Regions from separate parts of the Leptospira terpstrae serovar Hualin str. LT 11-33 genome, predicted to be linked through region 2. Evidence: riboswitches for the same ligand, from Rfam matches in the RefSeq annotation. Region 2 holds a riboswitch; the other holds the start of a gene.
The links. Region 2 has a riboswitch for cobalamin ahead of LEP1GSC203_RS07250 (hypothetical protein). Riboswitches for the same ligand answer to the same signal wherever they lie in the genome.
Positions count from the first base shown of each region.

Region 1: linked by a shared signal. The riboswitch ahead of LEP1GSC203_RS08260 (hypothetical protein) and the one ahead of LEP1GSC203_RS07250 (hypothetical protein) in region 2 are both predicted to bind cobalamin.

Region 1 is NZ_AOGW02000009.1:330,261-342,526, reverse strand. Features, by position in the region: gene LEP1GSC203_RS08295 (Fur family transcriptional regulator) at 1-20, shown strand, start outside; gene LEP1GSC203_RS08290 (CCA tRNA nucleotidyltransferase) at 11-1,297, shown strand; gene LEP1GSC203_RS08285 (outer membrane beta-barrel protein) at 1,477-2,991, shown strand; gene LEP1GSC203_RS08280 (hypothetical protein) at 3,002-3,463, shown strand; gene LEP1GSC203_RS08275 (hypothetical protein) at 3,750-4,100, opposite strand; gene LEP1GSC203_RS08270 (methyl-accepting chemotaxis protein) at 4,310-6,352, shown strand; gene LEP1GSC203_RS08265 (cytochrome-c peroxidase) at 6,472-7,545, shown strand; cobalamin riboswitch at 7,550-7,702, shown strand; gene LEP1GSC203_RS08260 (hypothetical protein) at 7,906-8,496, shown strand; gene LEP1GSC203_RS08255 (LIC_13355 family lipoprotein) at 8,547-9,404, shown strand; gene secA (preprotein translocase subunit SecA) at 9,544-12,266, opposite strand, start outside.
Region 2 is NZ_AOGW02000009.1:103,809-116,074, forward strand. Features, by position in the region: gene LEP1GSC203_RS07200 (hypothetical protein) at 1-49, opposite strand, end outside; gene LEP1GSC203_RS07205 (ankyrin repeat domain-containing protein) at 136-1,776, shown strand; gene LEP1GSC203_RS07210 (ABA4-like family protein) at 1,773-2,210, opposite strand; gene LEP1GSC203_RS07215 (hypothetical protein) at 2,207-3,130, opposite strand; gene LEP1GSC203_RS07220 (TetR/AcrR family transcriptional regulator) at 3,201-3,872, shown strand; gene LEP1GSC203_RS07225 (DUF6272 family protein) at 3,847-4,431, opposite strand; gene LEP1GSC203_RS07230 (PP2C family protein-serine/threonine phosphatase) at 4,699-6,210, opposite strand; gene LEP1GSC203_RS07235 (slr1659 superfamily regulator) at 6,404-6,751, opposite strand; gene LEP1GSC203_RS07240 (slr1658 superfamily regulator) at 6,765-7,379, opposite strand; gene LEP1GSC203_RS07245 (LIC_13355 family lipoprotein) at 7,549-8,412, opposite strand; gene LEP1GSC203_RS07250 (hypothetical protein) at 8,441-9,070, opposite strand; gene LEP1GSC203_RS19755 (hypothetical protein) at 9,089-9,256, shown strand; cobalamin riboswitch at 9,258-9,391, opposite strand; gene LEP1GSC203_RS07255 (lysophospholipid acyltransferase family protein) at 9,528-10,286, shown strand; gene LEP1GSC203_RS07260 (TetR/AcrR family transcriptional regulator) at 10,288-10,905, opposite strand; gene LEP1GSC203_RS07265 (alginate export family protein) at 10,966-12,266, opposite strand, start outside.

The DNA of each region.
Region 1 (12,266 bases), 230 kb from region 2:
AATGTAGAAATTGCCAATAGACATACATTCCTTAGTCCCCGCAAAATTTTTAACTCATCTGCTACAAATTGACTCTGCATTGAAAGGAGCAGGGTTCGAATGTTACCTTGTTGGTGGCTCGGTGCGTGACCTAGTCATGGGAAAAATTCCCAAAGAATACGACCTTACAACAAATGCAGAACCCAAACAAGTTAAGAAACTATTTCGGACAGTAATAGACACAGGAATTGAACATGGTACTGTAACAGTTGTTTTAGATAAAATCAATTACGAAATAACAACTTACCGAATCGACAAAGACTATTCTGATGGAAGACGGCCTGATCATGTGGAATTTGGTACTACTTTGTCGGAGGATTTGAAAAGAAGAGACTTCACTATGAATGCATTAGCATTCGATCTACAAACTGGACATCTTGTGGATGAACATTTGGGAATTAGGGATATTGAACTAAAGACCATTCGGACCATAGGAAATCCGATCCTACGTTTTACTGAAGATGGATTACGACCAATTCGTGCTCTACGTTTTGCAAGTACTTTGGATTTTTTGATCGAACCAGAAACAAAAAAGGCTATTCACGAAACAAAACATATTACAAAAAAAATATCATTAGAGCGATTCCAAGATGAAGTTCTCAAATCCTTTTTAGGACCCTATCCTTCTCGTATGATCCAGCTGTTAGCTGAGGAAAGTATTTTCCAAATTTTCCTTCCTAACCTGCCGCCACAATTGTTTCCAAATCATAATATTTTAAAAAAACTAGACCAAACTTCCAAAGACTTTATTGGAATCCAATTGGCATTGGCATTTTTTTCATTTTTGAATCAAAGCTCTTTAAAAGAATTAGAAACCATTCTTCGGACTTTAAAATTCTCAGGTCAGAATACAAAGGATTGTTTATTGTTCTTCGAATTTTTAACTAAGTGGGAAAAAAATCAAACAACTCCTAATATAGATGAATTTACAATAAAAAAAGAATATCTAGCGCCCGTTAAGCGACACTTCCAATCACGATTTTCGATCGATAATGAATTTATCTTTAAACTCAAACCAATTTTTGGGGAAATCACATCACAGATGGTTCGAATTTGGGAAGAAGAACCACCCCTTCTCCTCACGGATATGAAGATAAACGGGAACCATTTGGCCGAAACTTACCCCCAACTGGCAAAAACCAATTATGGAATGGTTCTAAATTATCTTTTAGATCTTGTCCTACACTCGCCTAAAGAAAATGAATATTCAAGACTATTGCATCACTCTGCTCATTTTATAAGCAATTTGACCAATTAGTTCGTTTTTTTTTCATCCATTTACCCTCGAGTTGTTCTTTATTTAATCAAAAACATATTTTTTTTCCCCAAGAACCCATTCAAATACAGTGTTTCCATTTTTTTCTACCTTCCTCGCGTAGAAACTCCGCCAACCTGGTACACAACTTGCACAACAAGTTCACATAGGAGAAATGGCAAATGAGAAATAAATACACTCTGTTGGCGACGATCGTTGCTACCTTATTTTCCCAGGCTTCCCTTTTTGCTCAGGATAAAAAGGAAAAGGATAAGTCTTGGTATGAGTTGGTAAATTTTTCCGGATATGTGGATGTATACTATAACTATACTTCAAACAACCGGCAAGGGGCTACCCAAGATACAGCGGGTACTTTTCACCAATACAACAAGCAGTTTGCTGTGAATGCAGTTAAACTCTCTATGGAGAAGTTGGCGGATAAAGAAAGTCCATGGGGTTTCCGTTTGGATATGCAAAACGGACAAAACAACATGTACCAAGAACGTCCGTATCAAACAACAAACTCGCTTCATAATATGCAGTTGTTACAACAAGCTTATGTTTCAGCATACTTCCCAGTACTCAAAGGGTTGACTGTTGACGTAGGTAAGATGGCAACCCATATTGGACTCGAAGTTTTAGACTCGAAAGACAACATTGCTTACACCATTGGGTATGTGTTCTACAATACAATCCCCTTCATTCACACCGGTGCACGAGCTAACTTACAAGTAAACGATAGACTTTCAACAAGTTTATATCTTTACAATAGTGCGCAAGGAACTGGTTACACTGGTAACGGTCAACAATTTGGTTACAGTGGATTGGCAGCTTACGGTGATGCAGCAGGTGGATCTAGTTTAACTAGCACTCAACAACATGCTTATGCTGATGGTCCAAACCCTACTAGAGCGATTGGAACACAAGTAAAGTATGATTTAGTACCTGATAAATTCCAAGTAGTATGGAACACATTGCAAGCCAACGATAACATCAAAGGTAGACAAAACAATGCTCTTTACTATCTTGAGCAGTCAACTGGAACTTCTTTTCCAAAACAATCTGCTTTCAAAACTGACCATTGGATGATCCAAAACTTGATTTTGATCTTCAAACCAACTGACAAATTGACTACTATCTTTGACTATACTTACGGTGAAAGAACTGGTCAAACAAACACAGCTGCGTATGGATATGAAGCAAGTGGAGTGACTAAAGCAAAATTAGATGCTGCACTACCAGGTTTAGTTCCTGATTTAGATCCAGGTTTAGTTGCTGCTGGTTTCACAAAAGACACTAGTTTCACTCGTGAAAACAAAATCAAAAGAGTTTACCAAACTTACCAACTACAAGCGAAGTACCAATTTACAAACTTCTTTGCACTTGGTTTCCGTTTTGAGTATCTTGATGACAAACGTTACGGTGGGTCACTTGCTGTAAACCCTCCTCTATTTGCAGTTACACCTGCAGACAGATATGACCTCAAGTTCCAAGATTCCATTGGTGCAAGAGCAGTTACTAACTACGGTCAAATCAAAACTCTCACTTTCACACCTACTTTCGACTTAACGGAAAACCTCCAAGTAAAAGTAGACTTAAGAAGAGATTGGGGTCCTGGTCAACAGTTCATCGATACTTCTGGAAGACCGGCTTCTCACCAAAACGGTATCATCGTCGGTATGGTAGCAAAATTCTAAGGAGAAAACAATGAAAAAGAATATGAAATCCTTTAAATCTGGTTTAGTAGGAATCTCTTTGGCACTCCTTTTGGCAGCTGGCGTTGTTGGCTGCACAGAGTCAGGTGCAAAAAAAGAAGATAACCCAACGGCTCTACTTTACCTAGTCAACGCTGGAAGTTTCAACGAAGTTCAACAAATCTGTCTAGTTGCATATACAGCAGCAAACTCATGCGTTGGTGGAAAAGAATACTTCAACTCAGGGAACGGTTGTTCGCTAGTTAAATTGGAAGGTAAAACGACTGATGATTTGAATGCATTGAAAGAATGTGTACTTAAAAAAGTCAATGACCCCATTCAACCTTGTAACTTACCTCAGTTTACTTATGGCCTTGCGCAACAAGCCCTTGCGGGTGCGTTTGCCGCTTGTAACACATCGTATACAACAGCTGCTGGCACAACAGTAGATTTAACCAGTTACTTGGTATACTAACAAAACTTGAGTCAGGAGATGACCTCTCCTGACTATTTATTTAACTTTCAATTATCCCTACCTAAATCTTTTCAAATTTGACCTTAATCGGTTTACAGAACCGGCGTCATAATAAATAAGCTAAACTTAAAAATGAAAAATGAATTTTAAGATTAACGTATAATCCTATATTCTGAATTACAAAAACAATGAATTCATTCTTATCTCTTTCTCCAATGCAATGATTGGAAAAGGTTTCAACAATCTGAGGGAGGTGGATATCTCCCTCAATCAACAAGGAAGGTTTTTAAGGTTTTTTATAATCTACTTTTTCAACGAAAGATCTGCGAAAAATCACAGTGATTTCTTTATCTGGAGGAGAATCACCAGAGAATTTACTAATAGGCCGTTTATAAATCCAATACTCTCTATCGCCTCCTCTTTTGACTTCATCTGGGTCGCCAATAAATTCTCGGACAAAGTTTCCATTTTTACCTGGCAAAGTGTCTTTGATCTCTCTACGCAGTTTCATTCCTGCCAGTTGCTCCACTGTTAGTTGAGCCAAAACTTCTTCACGTTTTTCTTCTTCGGATTTGATGTCTTCAGCCGATTTAGACATAAACTCGCGACATTTAACTTCATCTTGAAAAGTCTTCATACAATTTTCAAAAAGACTCTCTTTGTTTTTTACTTCCAAAGTACGAGCACATGAAGCCGAAACGAACAATGTAATTAGTATTAGGGATCTGTTCACAAACCCTCCCATTCTTACACCTATAAAATTAAATGATTGATTTATTGAATATCAATAATCGTTAGAAGGTAAGTGGAATTTTTTTCGTCCACTGTAGGAAGATACACAGTTCTATGACAAAATTTCTTTCAAAGTTTTCCATTCAGACCAGACTCTTGCTGCTACCGATTCCTCTCATTGCATCACTATTCATCATTTTGCTTATTTTAGTACGTTCACTGAATGGGAACATTGAGTTCTCCGAAAAAGAACAATTAGGAATCCAAACACTAAAACCAATCTATCTGGCTTATAGAGAAGGTTTAGAAAGGCTAAAGATTGGACAAGAAAACACGGATGATTTGGTTCCTCTAATCAAATCTGCTCAATCTAAAATTAAAGAAACAGACCTTCTCCCAAACGAAACAAAAGAACTTTCTACTTGGAATCAATATACAAAAATCAAAAGTTTTGACCAACCCACAGCAACAAAGTTTCTCTATGACACACAAGAACTTGCTTTGAAAATTGGCGATTTTTCTAATCTAATTCTTGATCCGGAAGTTAACTCTTATTACCAAATGGAAATTATTTTCTTTCGAGTACCTGAGATACTAAAAAACGTAGGAGTTTTAAAAGAAGTAACTCGTGAAGAGTATTCGAGTGCTAATTACAATACCAAACAATATTCTAGCAGTAGTTTTACCAAAGCCTTGATTTCCATTAATTCTATTGAAACCACATGCAATGAAATTCAAAAATCCTATACAAAATCCGTCGAAGATCCTTCTCCTTATGTTGGAGAACTAAAAAAGGCAACTGAGGATTCTAAAATCACTTGTGAAAACTATATCCGAGAACTGAAAGATACATTCATCTTAACAAAAGTTAAACCAAATTCAGCAGAGAAGTTATTTGCAACTATCCATAAAGGGACTTTGATCGCAGGTGGAATCCAAAACAGTTCCATCGCAATATTAGAAAAGTTAGTAAACGATAGGATCCAATTATTATCTTTCCAGAGGAATATAAACATTATTTTAGTTTTGATTTCTTTACTTATCTCTAGTTTATTTGTTATATTCATATTTAGAAGTATCAGCAATCCATTAACAACTGTTCTTTCTAAAGTAAACGAACTTTCCAGCGGAGAGGCAGATTTAACAAAAACACTTCCTAATTTTGGAAACAATGAAATAGGGAAAATTACAAATTCGATCAATCTTTTTTTGAAAAACCTCAATCATATCATGAACCAACTAAAAATCTCGGTAAGTGACGCAGAGAAAGTTTCATATAAATTAAAACAAGATGCAATTTCTGTTTCAGACAATGCATCCTCCCTTGCTTCCATCTCGGAAGAATCTGCGGCATCTCTAGAAGAACTAACAACTTCATTTGAAATTATGTTTGAATTCATTACAAATGAAACGAAAAACATTGTTAAAATTACAGAGGAAATGAAGAAAATAGAAGGCTCTATTTTTAATATTGAAAAAGCTCTTTTTCAGTTAACGGATCAATCTATTACGTCAACAAACTTAGCTAATTTTGGTAATGTTTCCATTCAAAATACTGACAATGCTATGACTGAAATTCGTTCCGTAACAAAAGAAATCACGGGTATTGTAGATCTGATCACCGAAATTTCAGAACGGACCAACTTACTCGCATTAAACGCAAGTATTGAAGCTGCTCGTGCTGGTGATGCGGGGATGGGTTTTGCCGTAGTAGCTGAAGAAATTTCTAAATTGGCTGATAAAACACAATCGTCAGTCAAAAACATAAAACGACTCATTGATAAAAGTAACTCTGTTGTAATCATTGGGGCAAACCATGTACATGAAACTGTTAATGCACTTAGCGAAATTGTAGAACAATCCAATAGAATGCAATCTGGTGTAGACCACTTGAAAGGCGAAATGACAATACAAACGAATAGTTTAATCAATGTCACGACAGAGCTTAACGGATTGCAAGAAATGGCGGAAACTATTGAGTTTTCTAGTCGGGAGCAAAAAAAAGCTTCGGAAGATATGGTTAACACTATCAATACTCTTTCCGGTAGTGCCCAAGAACTTGCTAATAATTCAGAAGATTTAAATCAAGTCAGTCAAAAAATTGGTGAAATTGCTGGAACAATTGCAGCAGTAACAAATTCCTTTCACACAAATTAAATAATTAACGACAAGCAGTCTAAAATTAGAATTAGTTTTCTCAACTTTCACTACCAAACGAAAAACCGGATCCAAAATTTGAATTGAAGGATTCGGGGTAGATTCCTTGTTTGGTTTCTATGGTTTCACCTCCATTAATTCGTTCAGACAAACAAAAACTTAATCTACTATTTTTATGTTTAATACATATAATATCTGCTAGTTGCAATATTCTAACTAATGAATCAAACAAAAATTATATAACCAATAGTTTGGTTTCTTTAAGTATCTCATCAAACATTATGTATGCAATGGAAATCCAGGCTGTTGCCAGAGAAAAAATTGGTCAATTACCGAGCTTTGTTCCAGGTTCTGAAACAGATTCAATTGCCAAAATTAGTTTAGGTAACAAACTTTTTAGAGATAACAAACTTTCATCTAATCATGTGCAATCCTGTTTGACCTGCCATCCAATTGATGGAACTGCTGCAGGTATGGATCGACAATCCACTTCACGAGGAACGTTTGGCCAACTGGGAAAAAGAAACACTCCTACGATTCTTAACGTTGGCTTTTTACCTATAATTTTTTGGGATGGAAGAAGAGATACATTAATCAACCAAGCAACGGACCCATTCATTAATCCTTTAGAGATGTCACTACCATCGGAATCCGAATTATTATCTCGTGTTCAAAACGATTCAAGTTATACAGCTTTTTTTGCAAATGCTTTTCCCGATTCGCCAACTCCAAGTATTCATTCCATTCGACTTGCATTAGTTGCCTTTGAAAATTCTCTTGTATCAAAATCAAGATTTGATGATTTTATAGAGTCTAATTCGTTTGCTCTCAATAAAGATGAGTTAGACGGATTAAAAACATATCTTGAGGTAGGATGTACAAACTGTCACAACAAAAACCTACTTGGCGGATCACAATTTGCTAAATTAGATACTGTGCATTCATACAATCCTAATGATTTTGGAAGATCTGAATTTACTGGAAATCCGTCAGACAATTATTTCTTTAAAGTACCACCTCTTCGAAACGTAGCATTAACGGCACCCTACTTTCATGATGGTAGCGTACCTACTCTCAAAGAAGCTGTCCGACGGATGAATCATTACCAACTGAACCGACCGATGAATGATTCAGAGATCGAAATGATTGTTAACTTCCTAAAATCATTGTCAGATAAAACAAAGATAAACTAAATCCATTGACAAAAAATATTGAGGTGGGAACTGTGGCATTACCTTCAGGGAGGAAACAGGTGAAAGTCCTGTGCTGACCCGCAACTGTGATGCACCTAATATAGTATAAGCTATATTAGGTGATAAGCCAGATCTTCCCCGCAAAGTTTTCTCCGTGGATTGGGAACTTTGCACACTTACATCTATCTGTCTCACAGATGGTGTAAAGGGGCCCCGAAGGTAAATTCGGGGCGCCCGTATGGAAAAAACATTACTTACATATCTTTCTATAGATTTTAAGATTTCCCGTCTTCTGGCGAGGATAAACCTATTTCCTGTTCGTGTTCCCCTAAATTCAAATCAAGATTTAGGAGAATCTAAATGAAAACAACTATCCAACTAACAATTGCTATTTTAGCAATTTCATTTTCAACTGCCTGTTCCGACTCAGGAAAAGTCGATGAGTCAGCAGCTAACACTAATTTATTCACAGGCCTTCTTGTTGGACAACAACAAGGTAAATCAAGTGTAATGGATTCTTTAGCAGAAATTAGAGGATATTGGAAGGGAGGATTTTGTAGTGGTGGAAATTGTACTAGTTTCACTTCCAATGTTTCCATCGTACAAGATCCATCTGGATTTGGTATTTGGGCATCGGGAACTAGTTATTTAAGAATCATTGCAGTTGATACTGTCAATCGCACATTTATCTACCAATACCTTCCATCGGATGCATGGAGTCCAAGTAAATACACAAAAGTTATTTGGACAGCACCTACAACTGTTGGTTGCGAAAACTCAGCAAACAAATGTTTCTACTATTGCACAGTATTTCCAAACTTCGCGACCTTAGCTGAAGCAGAAAATGCCAATCTATCCACTTACAGTTCTGCTGATCCTACGAGAACGGGTTGCGGCGGTTTCGGTTGGAGCAAAGCACTTTTCGTTTCATCCAATCCAACAAGCTGGTAGTTAACTTTATTTTTGGCTCTGATTGTATCAGGGCCAAAGGGAGTCATTTAATGAAAACAAAATCCGATCATTCCATTAGATATCTAATGATAATATTACTATTCTTAAATTTGATTAATTGTTCACCAAAGCCAAAAAACAACCAAGTTGAACTCTTAGCGCTATTAGGCTCCAATCAAATTACGAATAATACAAGACTTAATTGTCCGTCAGGAATTTTGCCTACTGGAATTCCTATTGCAGATACAGTTGTTTCGGCAAATTCAAATGTGAGTGGATTCAATGATTCCTCTAAGGCAATCAACGGTATCTGTGGAGGTGGAGATCTTTCCGGATCGTTAGATGTATATGCTTTAAACTTAACAGGAGCAGGCGCAACATTAGTTTTATCCTGGGGAGGGAAAACAGTTAAGAATATTGCTGGAAATGATTTTATAGTTTATGAAAACTCATTTCGAGTCACAGAAAGTAACGACCGTTATGCCTTCGATCCGATGGTAGTGCAGGTATCTTTTAATGGTACCAATTATTGCGGTTTTGATATCAGTGGATTCAATTCCTCTGTCGCAGACAGTAATAAAATTTCTTCCTGGCCTGGTTTCGGTGGGCTTAGACCAGTTCTCTATAATATGAGCTCCAATCCTTTGTCATTAGAACAACTGTTTACGTCGACGGGAAGTGGATTTTTATTAGGTGGTGGAGATGGATTCAATATAGACGATTTAATTACAAATGTGAGTTGCGATACTACAGTATTAAACAATATCAAAACACTAGGATTCAAATTTATTAAAATGACATCAGCATCGGCAGTCACTGATCCGAACACAGGTTTGGGATATGTTTACCCACATTCCTATAATAATGGATCCGATATTGATGGTGTGGTTGCCAAGTCTATAGAATAAAAACAAAAATTAGAATCGTAACCTATCTATACAACATTCTAAAATTTGATTCAACGTATTAAATCCCAACTCTCACCATAGTGCCGAAGACTATTTGCAAGAGTTGGTTTTTTTTCTTTTTATAAAAGTAACTACTTACCTATTTTTTGCGTCGGCTCGATTTTCTTTCGGAACCACCACCAGAACTTGTTGTCGAAGAGACTTGAGGTTTGGTTTTATTGGACTTAACTTCATTTCCAAACATATCCACTTCCGCTCTCTGTTCCTCGCCAATTTTTTTGTATTCTTTTGGTGAAGATTCATCTTGGTTACGGTCGGATTCAGTCACTTCAATCTTCAACAAAAAAGAGACTACTTCGTTTTTAAGACTATCAACTAACTGATCAAACATCTTAAACCCTTGTAGTTTGTATTCGATCAAAGGATTTTTTTCTCCATAACCAACAGTCCAAATTCCTTCTTTCAAATGGTCCATGGCATATAGATGTTCTTTCCATCTATGATCCAAAATGTCTAAGAATACATTCCTTTCGATCGATCGCCAAACCTCTTCCCCAATTGAAGAAACTTTGGATTCATATAGTTCTTTTACTAATTTAGAAACTACTTCGAATACTTTGAGTTGTGGGTTAGATTCTTTTTTGAATTGTTTTGGATCAATGGTTTCGGTGATACCTAAACTTTGGATCCACTCGTTAAGAGATTCCGCTTCCCAAGCATCCACATTATTGCCTTCGCAATAAAGAATGACTTGGTTCTCAACTACTTCATCAAAAAAATCAACAATGGTTCTCGACATATTTCCTTTGTCTAAGAGTTCATTGCGAATACCGTAAATATATATTCTTTGACGGTTCATTACATCGTCATACTCTAACAAGTGCTTTCTGATATCGAAGTTATGACCTTCCACTCGTTTTTGTGCACGTGCAATGGCATTGGATACCATACTATGCTCCAACTCTTGACCTTCTGGCATCTTGAGTGTGTCCATAATACGTGCTATGCGGTCAGATCCAAAAATACGCATCAAATCATCTTGTAAGGATAAATAAAATCGAGAAGAACCAGGATCCCCTTGCCTACCGGAACGTCCGCGAAGTTGGTTATCAATTCGACGGGATTCGTGCCTTTCGGAACCAATGATATGTAATCCACCAGCTCCAATCACAAAGTCATGATCCACTTTCCATTTCTTTGCTTCCGCTAGAATTTTATTACATTCTTTTTTGATGTTATCATTACGAATTTCTGATATTTTAGACTCTGCCTCTTCAAACTTTTGTTTGATCAAATGTTCCCGAAAACTGTAGATTACTTCGAGTTCTGCTTTCGCTTTGATCCCTAATGAATCAGATAGTTCATCTAACTTTTCCAAGTCTTCTTTGTATTTAGGTGCACCTCCAAGAACAATATCTGTCCCACGACCCGCCATGTTAGTAGCGATGGTAATGGCACCTGGGCGACCTGCATTGGCTACAATTTCGGATTCCCTTTCATGTTGTTTTGCATTTAATACGTTGTGAGGAATTCCATGCGAAGTTAAAAGTTTAGATAGTACTTCCGATTTTTCGATTGAAATTGTTCCCACGAGCACCGGTTGTTTTCTGGAAACTTTTTCCTGGATGTCTTTGACAACCGCATCAAATTTCTCACGTTCAGTTTTATAAACGCGATCTGGCATATCTTGGCGTTGGATCTTTAAATTGGAAGGAATGACAATGACATCTAAATTATAGATTTTTTTGAACTCTTCTGCTTCTGTATCTGCAGTTCCTGTCATACCTGACAACTTCTTATAGATACGAAAATAGTTCTGGAAAGTAATGGATGCTAATGTTTGTGATTCACGAGCAATTGCCACACCTTCCTTTGCCTCTAAGGACTGGTGTAATCCATCAGAATAACGCCTTCCCTTCATCAAACGACCAGTAAACTCATCAACAATGATGACTTCACCATCTTGAACTACATAGTCTTTATCTCTATAAAATATCTTATGAGCTTTTAATGCTTGTTGCACGTGATGTACTAATTCAATATTTTCTGCTTGGTATAAGTTCTCTACACCTAACAATTCTTCTACGTGATGAACACCGGCTTCAGATAAAATTACATTTTTTGCTTTTTCATCGATCTCGTAATCTTCCCCTTCAATGAGTTTAGGGATGATTTTATTTACCTTGAGATATTTGTCTGTTGATTCTTCCGCAGGACCCGAAATGATGAGTGGAGTTCTTGCTTCATCCACTAAAATGGAATCCACCTCATCTACGATCGCATAGTTATGTTGTCTTTGTACGCGATGTTCTTTGTAACTAACCATGTTATCACGTAAATAATCGAAACCAAATTCATTGTTAGTTCCATAAGTGATATCTGAATTGTAAGCTACTTTTCTTTCTTCGTGATCCATATCATGTTGAATCACTCCTACCGAAACTTTTAAAAATTCAAATACAGGTCGCATCCAATTTGCATCACGTTTCGCCAAATAATCGTTAACGGTTACAACATGGACACCTTCTCCAGAAAGGGAATTGAGATAAATAGGTAAGGTTGAAGTAAGCGTTTTCCCTTCCCCTGTTTTCATTTCAGATATATTTCCCCAATGTAAAGAAATACCACCCATCATCTGCACATCAAAATGCCTCATTCCCAAAGTTCGATAAGCAACTTCACGTACTGTGGCAAATGCTTCAGGTAAAACATCATCTAAAGTTTCTCCAGATGCTAACCTTTCTTTAAACTTTGTTGTTTGCAAAGACAAGGTTTCATCGTCCATTGCTTTGATTGCCGGTTCAAAAGAATTAATAGCTTCTACAATGGGATTGAGTCTTTTCAAATCCCTTTCATACTTAC
Region 2 (12,266 bases):
GGCCTGCTTCTCCCGATCCTCCGATGACCAAATATTGGTTTTGTCTCATGAATTCCTACCTGAATGTTGATAAGATAATAATTTTCGATTGATCCGTCAAAACTCTCCTGTTTTATATATCGGAACAAGCGAAATATGAAAACGATCTTATCCTGCTCTAATTGTTTTAGTGGTCACTCTGTTTCAACTTCCAAATTGGAAGGAAAAAAAGGGAAGTATCGCTGTAAAAATTGTTCCGCCTGGAACCATTTTGATTACCGCACAGAGTTTACATCGGCGTCTTCCGACTCACTCGTGTTATTTGATATTCAATTTAAAGAACAAATCCCTGATCACAAACTCCAAGGCCAAATTTTCGGAAGGTATACTACGGATTTTATCTCTGATTGGTCTAACGAGGAACTAGTTTTTTTGAAAGATGAGGATGGAAATGAAAACGATCTTCGGATTTCTATTTCGGGACTCCCTGAAATAGTAAGATTAAAAAATTTCCTTTTCGATATTACCACCGAATCTCCTTCAAAAACTTTAAAAATCATCATCAATCAAAATGTAAACGTTTCACCAGTAAGACTTTCTATTACTGTAGATACTTTAGATGATCATTCTGTCTCAGGAAAATTGTACTTAGCGATTGCAGACCAGTGGAATACTTTTTTGCACGGAAGTTTTGCTGCTACACATATCTACAAAATTCAATTTGATGAACATGGTGATTCCGATAAAATACTTCCTGAATTTGTATCTAGTGAACTTGCATCTAAGATTTATGCATTGTCTGGGAATATATTATCTTTACAGGAAAATTTTTCTCTTTTAAACCAACAGGCAAAAGATGAGCTCCTAACACTTATCATGTACCATTGGCCTGAAAATCAAGCCACGATTTCAGAAGTTCATTTTAAAGAAGGAAACTTGCAAGTAACCTTCCAACTTACCCAAAAGAAGTTGAATGAGAGCTTAATCTTTCTTCTTACCAACCAAGTGATACCGAATCAAAAACATTGGCAACTCATCCATGATGTAGTCTGTCATGCAGAAACAGAACCTTTGTTTATTCCTCTTCTGAAACAGAAATTTCCCGAAGGTTATGAAAGTCATTTAGGTTCAAGTTTGGAATCTATAAACGAGGACAAAACTTTGGACTGGTTGGATTCTGATGATGTTTATCTTTTGGATTCTTTTGTTCGGACTGTAGGATCTTTGGATTATGTGATCACCGATTCCATTCGCAACCCTTTAGGTTTTTCGCTTTTACAAGAATGTTTTGTACGAGCAAAATACAAATTATGTATGCGTCTTTTGGAGCGAGGAGCTGATCCCAACCAAGTGGATGCCAATGGAGAAACTGCGATCTTTAAATTATGCCAAGATAGCACTCTTCGTTTACAAGAAAAAACAACTCTAATGGATGAACTCATTCGTAGAGGTGCAAAAGTCAATCTGCAATCAGTGAATGGAATGACACCATTACATTGGTGTTCTGTTTTTGGTGAACCTAGTATGGCAAAGAGGTTGATCCAAGCAGGTATTGACATTCATGTCGCAGATAACAGTGGTAGTACGGCACTTCACGAAGCATGTAAATTTGGAAACTCTGCAGTTCTTGCTTTATTATTAGAATCAGGTGCAAAATCTAATGCGAAAACCTTCGAGGAAAAAACTGGTAGGGATCTTGCTTTTGAAAATTTAGAAATCGCTGAATTAGAAGGGGATGAGGAGAAAAAGAACCGTTGCCAGCGAGTCCTTTCTCTCTTAGATGTTTACGGGGGTTAGGTGAAATTTTCCCTTTTATTTAGGAACCTTTTCACAAATCGAAATACCAAATACATAAGCCAACCTGCGGGCCCGAAATAAAAGGTAAGGGCTAGGACTGGAACAAGAATCCATCGGTTGATCCCTTCTTTGGCCCCGTCCTCTGCTTCCCAAGTCCCCAAAAACAAATCAAAGGCAAGGTAATGGATCCAACCAGCTAGTAAAAAGTAATCATTGGCAAATAATGATCTTACCGATTCCAAACTGGAAAAGTCACCTTCTGCCTGTCCATTCCCTATTAGGATTGAAAATACATAGACGCCACCAAGGACAAGACCTGAAACAAATACTCTGAGGGGTCGGATCACCTTTGTTTGATTTGGTGAAAGTATCAATACCAACCACGATAGGACTGCGATGCCATTGGCAATTTTAAAGATTATTGAAGGATTCATATAGTCACCTGTGTTGAAAATATTTTTGGTTTTGAAACTAATTTAAAGAAACTGAATGAAATGAGAAATAGCGAAATTCCATAGAAACTCGTATAAAAGGGATTCAGGTTAAAAACAGATTCTCCATTTAAAGTTTGGATGACCATAACGATATTCATCAGTAAAAATAAAATTCCAGTAAAACGAACTAACATTTGTTTGGAAAGGAAATCTTCTTTACCCAATAAATATGCCCCAAGAAAAACAAAGAATTGCATTACATGCATTCCAAAAAAATGGGGAACACGCATATCACCAAGTTTTGTACTCCAACCAAAGAATAATAAACCCTGTCCTGGATCTCCACTACCAAATTGGTGTGATCCGCTAGTTTGTAAGATTCCTTGTTTCATAACTTCCAATTGCTCAGGCCTTGGTGAAGTCATAAAAAATCCAATGATCATTCCAAAGCCAGCAATGGTGAGACCCCAAACTAGACTTTCTTTGACAGAACGTGAAATCGAGTTTTTTCGAAAGATTTGGTAACTCATCCATAGATGGAAAATCCAAAAGACGGAAATACTTGTTCCCATAACTGAAAACACAATTTGGTTCCAGGTCGTGGATATATTGAAGTGGCTCGCTTCTCCGCGTGCAGCTTGTAAGGTGATAAGTATGATTTCAATCAAAGAGGTGATGGTTAATACCATTTGGATTCTGTGTTGGTATTTCCAATCTTTTAAAAATCGAACCATCACCCAAATTGTGGTGAATGAATACAATCCCAAGGAGAGGGAAAATTTCAGTGGTTTGATCCAGACATTGACTCCCAAAAGGGTTCTTGTATCTAGAATTAGGAAGGGGAGGATGGCAACAGTGAGTGCTGCCATAGCGATTCCATTCCAAAAAAGTGGTTGTTTTCTATAGTTGGCAAATTCCATAATGTAGACAGTGTAAATATATATGTATACTCTGTCAACATGGAAAGTATACATTGTAAACATTTTTTATATGAAACCTGCCAAAAAAAAACAAAACCTTTCAAAACCAATTGCTGCGACCGCTCCAAAAGTGAGCACCTACCACCATGGAAACTTGCGGGAAGAAGTTCTCGAACACTCCAGAAAAGTATTAGAAACCAAGGGAGTTTCTTCCTTAAGTCTTCGGGACATAGCCACCGATTTGGGAGTGAGCCATTCCGCACCCTATAGACATTTTCCTAAAAAAATGGACCTCCTCCAGGCACTGGTGACGGAAGGATTTCGAGAACTATCTGAGGGTATGGAAAGAGCCTGGGCATACTCAGAGGATCCTTTGGAAAAAATTAGGATGGCCGGAGTAGAATATATCTTTCTTTTACTAAAAAATCCAAGAAGGACTGAACTCATGTTTGGTGGTGAGATTTATGTATCAGGGGATACTTTATCAGACGATTTGCGGGAGTGCGGAAAGTTGGCCTATATGGGAATGTATAAGATCGTGGAATTCGGCCAGAAATCATTAAAATTAAAAAATTCAGTTCCTACTGATACTCTTATGATGAGTTTTTGGAGCGGAGTCCACGGTTTTGCCGTGTTAAACGAACGAAAATGGAAACAAATCAAATCCAAAGAGGAAGGTGATTCCTTTCGCAAAGAAGTGGGTCAAATTTTAGAGATTATGATTGAGGGAACCCGTTTGTAAAATAAATCACCCTACTGGTTATGATTGTATCTTCCCCCTCAGTCTCAAAAGAAACTTCCATTTCGACTGGATAATCTTTTAAAACCATAATCAGGCCTATACCGGAACGATGTTGATCGTTTTCATTGGTTTCTAGTTTTTCTATATACAGTTTTTCTAGATTTTTAGTAGAAAAAATTTCTTTTAAACTGGCTTCGTAAGAAGTGACATTTGATTCGTTTGTTTTATTACGAACTAAAATTTCAAATGTTTTGCCTCTATGAATAAGTGAGATTTCAATATCTGCTTTTTTATCGTAAGAATACTTGGCTGCATTTTCTAATAATTCGTTAAACACGGTAGAGATGGAATTTACGATTTCCGAGTTTTTCATATCTATCGATTCGGTAGGGATGTTAGGTAAAAAAGAGAATCCGTAAAAATAACCAATAAAGTCGGAAAGGATTCCAATCCGTCGCCAATAACGCATTAAATCCAAAGGTTTTAAATGGATTTCAATTATGGAATTAGGTACTTGTTGAATGCTATTGGTGGACTTAAAATTTCCGTATTTTCGCATAGTCGTAGTTCAACTAAGGAATCTAGACTAATTATTATAATGTCGCAAGCGCTTTTTCTATTGCCTGTTGCATTAATCGGCGTTCTTCGGGATTTGTGCACACTTTTGACAAAAATAATGTTCTTCAGTTATTTATCAATAAACTCGTCTATCAGAGATTTGGTTGTATTTGAGATTAGGATTTCCCCAGTATCAATTGTATTTTACAATGCTGTATCCTGGTAAGTTCATTCTTATGAATTGAACCAATTTCCAATTATTGGGTCTCTACCCTCGTTTACGCATGATCATAATGGTAATGTCATCATAAACATCCATACCATCGATAAAGTCATATATTTCTTTAAAGATGGCATCTAAGATAGCATCCGTTGTTTCGAGTTCTATATGTCTTTCGAGTGATTCGATTAATCGGTCAGATCCAAATCGTTCTCTTTTTTGATTTTCGGCTTCTGTTGCTCCATCAGTATACAAAAGAATAACGTCGTTTTGTTGGAGAGTGATTTGTTTTTCATGAATGAATTCGTCAATAGATTCTGTCAAACCAACTAACATACCATTATCGATTGTATCTATAATTTCTGTTTTTTTCAGGGAATGGCGATAGACCATAATGGTTTCGTGTTGTCCTACGGTGGTAAATATACCATTTTTATATGAAAATAAAGACAAGGTAAGATTACGTATGTCATTCATTCGTACATGAATATTTGAAAATAAAATAGAGTTAATGGATCGAAGAGACTCACGTAAAGAGATTACTTTTGAACGTAAAGTTGTGATAAAAGCAGATTGTGTCATAAGCATCACAACTCCAGATGCAAGACCATGATCTGTTACATCTCCTATGGCAATGTAGACTGTTCCATCTTCATGATGGACCACATCGTAATAGTCTCCACCCACTTCATTTGCTGCGTCCATTCTTGCAGAAATTTCTAATTCTTGGATTTCTTTTAATTCTTCATTGCGAGGAAGTACCATGGCTTGAATTTGCCTTGCTACTTCCAATTCCATACCGAGATGCATATTTTCTTCTAAGATGGCTTGTTTTTCTGCATTAAAAATTAAATCAGCTTGTTCATGAGTTGTGCGAGATGTATTGCGGATTGCATAGAGTATCAATCCTCCTGTTACTATCATGTATAGGAGGATGAGAAAAATTCCCATAGGTACTGCACTGACTAAAAAGAATGTGCTGTTTTCTTCTAGGTAGTTTGGTTTGAGATAAGAAGATAATTCGATGAGTTTTGTATTCAAATCGGACATCTCTGGATAGAAGTAAATGGTTAAAAATGCATACTCTACAATAAGGACTGTAACTGCAAAAATGATTGCCTTAGTATTATTGCGTATCGAAGCGAGTGCGATCAAAATAAAAAACACATAGATCATTGGAGCTGCATACACAAGGCTCGGGTTTTTTTGTGCTTGTGCAGTATACCCAATAACGAAAGTTAGCAGGGATATTTCTAAAAAGGAAGAAAGAAATTTAAATACATTGAGGTATTTACCAGATTTCCTTAATGAATAGAGTACAATAAAGTTATAACAGAGTAGAATTAAGATGGAGGAAATTTGGTAATAGAACTCAACAAGAGGACGGCCAGAAAGCATTCCCAAAGTCGAAAAAATAAATATCATTCCGAGGAAGAAGAATCGGAACTTGGTCGCAAAAGTTTCTGCACGAAATTCCCCTTGATAGGCTATTTCGTTCAGTTGTTTCTTGTAATAGTCAGATAGGACGAATCGATTTACGTTGGCGGGAGATTGTGGCATAGAGTGAAGGTTTCTTTCTTTTGATTTTGTGTAGGAGAATGAGGAAAATTATTTTTAACTTCATATATTTTGCTTAAATTGCAAATGATTTTTTATAATTTGAGGAGATGGAATGAAACTTCCCGCTTCTTGTTCGAATTTAGTATGAAGTTCGATAGGAACGGATGTAGAAGTAGAGGCTTGAATTTGTGGTTTAGGAAATTTCCAAAACCACTTGGTCCCAAAGTTTTTTGAAATTGGATAGAGATTTTGACTGCCAAGAAACGTTGAGGGAACCTTGGATTTTGATTTGGCAAGCTGCACTTTTTCTTGAATCAATAATAAACATGGATAGGGTTGTGATCCCCGAGCTGTTTACAAATTGTAAATCTCGAAAGTCCAAGGTTAACAGAGACCCTTGGCAAAGTTTGGCTGCGTCTCTTAAAAATATTTTTATGGGTTCATAAGCGGGTAAGTTCTGTAATCTTATAGAACCTGTGAATTTGACAGTCTTAGTGGCTTCGTCGTATTTTATATTGTAATCTAAGTCTTTGATTTCCATGAAGCTTCGCCTATTATATCTCTTCTACGTTGATAATTGCTCTTACCGTGATTTCATGAGTATCGGCATCGATCTCGTTGAAACTATAACCAAAACGGACGGGGTAGTCTTTTAATATCATCAGTAGTCCTAAACCAGACTGAGTATCACCGTCTACCTTGGTTTCGAGTGTAGAAAAATACATCTCCTCCACGTTCTCCGACAAGAGTTTGTTTACAAAAAGCTCAAAACTATCTCGTAAGGTTTTTGACGCCACATTTAAAACATCAATTCTTAAAAGATTTCCGTATTGTTTCAATTCTACGTTAATTTTTCCTTCCATAGCCTTCGAAAACTTGGAAGCATTTTCCAAAAGTTCGTTAATGATTGTGGAAAGGGCGTTGGCTTTGGTTTCGCTAGCTTCGTAACAATAAGAATAAAATCCTGCAACAAAATTTGCAGTGAGGCCACATCGGCTCCAATACGAAGTCATGTCGATTGGTTGGAAGATCAATCGGAGTTGGCCATCAGGAGGTAAATTTTCTGAAATGAAATTGTATTCCCCGATAACGATGGGTGCTTTTTGATTCAATTTTGCCTCCGATTTATTTTTGGCATAATGGCGTTTAGAGTTTGTAATACTTGCCATCTCCTAAACCCGAGCTTGGTTTTCGCTCAAAGTGGATCCGCACCGAGAAGTAGTTCTAAAAAAGAACTTTTTTTTAGAAATCGGTCAACTGAAATACAGGTCGGTTTTTTCTGTTTTTTTTAGTAGAACTTCGAAGGAAGGTTGGAATTGACATAATGGCCGGACGGGCTCATTGGATTTCGCGTGCCACCACTCCGTCAATATCGCTTCCATTATAACTTCCAGGAGGCCATGGAAACTGAATTCCCGTGTTGGGATTATTTACGTTGGCAGCAGAAGTAATTTTTAAGAATTTAAATCCAGTTGTTTTGATGTTGTTGGCAACTGTGTTATCGCAACCAGTGTCATTTGGATCATTGGGATCTAGGTCTTCTAAATCAAAACCATCACCGCCACCTAACAAAAAAGATCCGCCGGTATTGATGAATAAATCTTCGTTTGTGTATGGTTTTGTAGTCATGTTATAATACACAGGTCTTAAGCCACCAAATCGTAACCAACTACTCATCAGATTGACATTGGCACCCGTATAACTAGGATTAAATCCGCAGTAGTTAGTGTTATCGATTGATACTTGGATGACAGATGGATCCATCGCGTAAGTATTAGTGTCGTCGGAGATACGAAAGCTATTATCATAAATGATGAAGTCAATACTATCGGCCACATTTTTGACTGTCCGCCCACCCCAACTGAGAATCATAGTAGCACCTGCACCTGTTATGTCTAGTGCGTAGACATCCAAAGATCCCACAAGTTCACCAGCACCACATACTCCATTCACAGCTTTATTGGGATCAGAAAATCCGGATACATTGGCACTAGCGCTCACAACAGTTGTTGCAAGATAGATATCTGCAGGTAGCGGTGATTTGGGACAGAAACTGGCACTTGACGCTGCATTCAGTAAAGGCAATAAGGCGGCAAGATTCTCATCCGCTGTACCGGAAGGAGATTTTTTGCAGAAAGAGAATGATACAAAAAACATCAGAAACAAAGGACATAATGTTTTATTTTTTAATAGTTTTTGCATCACATCTCCCAAGTTAAGAAACTATTTTTTAAAGTCCAGTCCAAGTTGAGTTTTCAGTTCTTGAAAGTGCTCTACTGAATGTAAATCCACCACAACCATTCGTTGCATAATTGACTGAGTTACTAGTTACTGTACTTGCTTGTACTTCAGCAAGTGTTGCCTTTCCAGAAACTGCTTCACAAAAATAGAAACATTTTGAGGCTCCAAGCTCACATCCAGAAGTGGTGACAGGTGTATAATCTATTCTTCCAAAAGTAGAATTGGCAAAGTTGTTTCCACCGGGTGTGTTTTGGTAGTAAAGTCTACGAGTTGCCTTGTCAAAGGAAAGAATTCTATAAGTTGTATCGCCACCACCAAAGTAGTTTGCGTTGGAATTAAATCCAGAAATGATACTTCCTGAACCATCTGGATTAGTGGCAATGATTAGTCGTCCATTCGGAGTGCCTGTCATTTGTCCACTGGCATTGTAAGTATAACCTGCGTTCCACTGCCCATTGTAATCCAATAAAAAAGAAGTTGAAGCTGCACTTCCAGCAAGTAAACCAACGAGTAGGTTGTTATTCGCATCGGATTCAGAAACTTGTTTTTCTGTTTGGCATGCGATGATTTGTGTTAATAAAACCAAAGAAAGGATTGTTGTTTTGATTGTTCTAGTCATAGAAGTCTCCTAAATGTTTTGAATTTAGGGGAACTCCGATTCAATGATAAACAAACTATTGTTAGTTTTTTAGAAGGGTATCCTAAAATACAAGTTTTGTTTGCGATTGTTTCGGGTGCCCCGATGCCTTCGGGGCCCCTGTTCCCAAATGGTGGACATTTGGATGCAGTTTGTAAAGTTCCTTAACCACGAGGTAAACTTTACGGGGAAGATCTGGCTCACCAAACTTTGATTTGGATTACAGTTGCGGGTCAGCACAGGAATTACACCTGTTTCCTCCCTAAAGGTAATTTCCAGGTTTTCGTAAACGAAGGAATTGTCAAATTTTAAAGCTGGGCTTAGCTAAGAAGAAAGTTTAATTTGAAACAGAAATGACTCGGAATTGTAGCGAAAATCTACTGTAAACTTTTGCAACCAAACTGGATTTTAGGGCACTTACAAAATAAGAGGAAAAGTTATGTTTTATTATGTGGGAAGATCCATCGGATTTGTGCTTATGTGGATAGTGGTGAAACCAATGCGTTTGAAGTATGGAAACAAAAAAGTTGAAATTCAAAACGACCATATTTTGCGTAAGTTAAACGGTCGATCCATAATCCTTATTTCGAACCATATCAAACCTAGAAATAAATTTTTAAAAGCAATTACTATGCCATATGATGCATTTGTGATTCGTGGAGTTCTCAAACGATACGGAATTTATACAACGGCACTTACAAGTTATGATTCTGGAATTCCTAATAAAGGGAAAAAAAGAAAATGGTTATACAGAAAAGAGCAAATGGTCAAAGGAATTGTAAAGTCAATTGACTTGATTCCGTTGAATCGAAGTGAATCGGATCCAGCTACCATCAAAGATTTTAAAAGAAGAATTGGGCGCGGAAATTTAGGGATTGGAATTTTTCCAGAAGGAACTTGGTATCGTGGATTTCGAAAGAGTAGAAAATTATATCCTGGTATGGTAGTTCTTAGTAAACGATACAATCTACCAATCATTCCTTTGTATTTAGATGCTTACAATTTAAATAAACCTATTCGAATGTCAGTTGGGAATCCCATTTGGGAAGTGACCGATGCACCAGAAACAATCAATTATGTTCGTAGTGAACTCATTCGATTGAAAGACAAAGGAACTTCTATTTCAGTTTCAAGCGAAGTGGAAGGAAGTTTGGATATGGATGATGATGGACTTGAAGTCTCACCAAGTATCAGTTAGTTTATTTTTTACTTAGTAGTTTTTGAAAATAGGAAATCCCTTCTTCAATGGGATTTCCGGAACCTTTCCTTTTGCGAAGCATTCCCGTCATATCCAAAACAATCACTCCATACATCCAACTCCACATCATTCGAGCAATAGCAGGGTATTCATTTTTTGGATAGGGAATTTCTCCAGATTCAAAACCAATGCGCACTGTTTCTAAAAAGAAACGGTAACTTTTCGGAAGTTGAGGAAATGCTTTTCTATGTACTCCACCATAGTCTGTTACAAACATTACTTTGTGTAACTCTCGGTTGTTACTTGCGAAGTTAAAGTAGGAGCGCGCAATAGCAGCTAACTGTTGAAAGGCAGAGCCTGTTTCTACTTCTGCACTTGCTTTTTTGAGCATGGAGAGTAGTTCGTCCTCACCTGATTTGATCAAATCTTGGACTAAGTCAATTTGGCTCTCATAATAGGAATAGGGACTTGCGACACTACAACCCAATCGGTTGGCGATTTTTCGCATAGAGAGACCTTCCAATCCTTCTTCTTTTAAAATTAAAAGTGAAACGTTTCTAATTTCCTCGCGAGAGAGGCTATTACGAATCCGTCTTTGTTTGTTTGAAGCTTCCAACATGGATTTGAATCTGTCTGACCTCCATATTATTCAAATCCATACAAAAATCGAACGTTTTTCTTAAAAAGCAGCGTTGATTTGGGCGTAGGCCATAAAAGCATCTTTTGCCAGTTGGTTTTTACCTTGTAGGTAGTTTTGGTTCCATTCAAAGGATTGAGTGGTGGTATTGTATTGGATTTTGCTATTTCGATAATTACGAATGGAATCACCTGCACTCAAATATCCAAATCCCATCCACAATGAAACAAAATCATTGATTTGCCCATGCCAAGTTAAGTCCACTTCTGTATAAATTCGTTTCCCCAGTGCATATGGTGAAGAATAAGAATTGTTAGAATAGTTTTCTGTACTTCCTTTGTCTGCCGATACAGGATAGGGATTTTTTTCACCTAGAGAACTTGTGGAGTTGGCGGCACCACTGATAGCATACCATGCATCATGTTTTTCTGCTTTGTCGTTTTGAAAGTAGGTGACTTGAAATTCACCAAAGGATTCTGTTTGGTAGGTGATACTTACTGACTTAGAATATAAATTCTGTGCATTGATATTTTCCGAGATTCCTGCCACACTGTTAAAATAGGGGATCACTCCAAATCTTGGATTGGCTAGAGTTTGGAATGTGGATACAGAAGCATCTGCTCTATTTTTGTCACCAGAGGCATACAATACCTGACCACCTAATCTAAGTTTTTTGAAGAAAGTATATCCCGTTTGGAAAACATGCATTTGGCCTGTATACTTTTCTCTTTCTGTTCTCGAGTTATCATATTCATTTGGAAGATACTCTTTTAGATAAGGATCTTGGATCCGTCTCCCACTGGTCCCCGTTTGGAAAGCAGATTCCCATGTGAAATCCCATGCCTTCCCTTCAGGAAGAAAGTTACCTTTGGTTCTGTTGGTAAGACGAAATCCTGTGGTGATTAAGTTTTGATTTTGTCTACTCCGGTTGGCAGCAAGTGGGTCATCATTAGAAGACTCAGGCAAACCAGTGACAGGATTTATAGGATTTTTTTTCCATTTACGAACCACACCCAAACTGTATAGATCTAAAGTAACCCAATCAGGAATAGTGACACTATTGTAAGTTCCTAGTAAAGTTGTGTCTGTCCCTGTTGCTGCGGAATTAAGTTTTGGATCGTTAGCTGATACAACTCCATTGGTACCACTTTGAGTCCAATAGGGCCTTGCCATTAAAAAGTGGATCTTAAAGTTGTCGTAGTTAAACATGAGCCTTGCCCCATCAAAGGAAAGTCCATTCACAGTCCAGTTTCCACCGCCTATCATTCGTTGGTCGCCGTAAGCCCAAATTTGTCGTCCTATTTGTAACTTAGAACGAAGTGGGAGCTGGTTTAGAGTTAAAA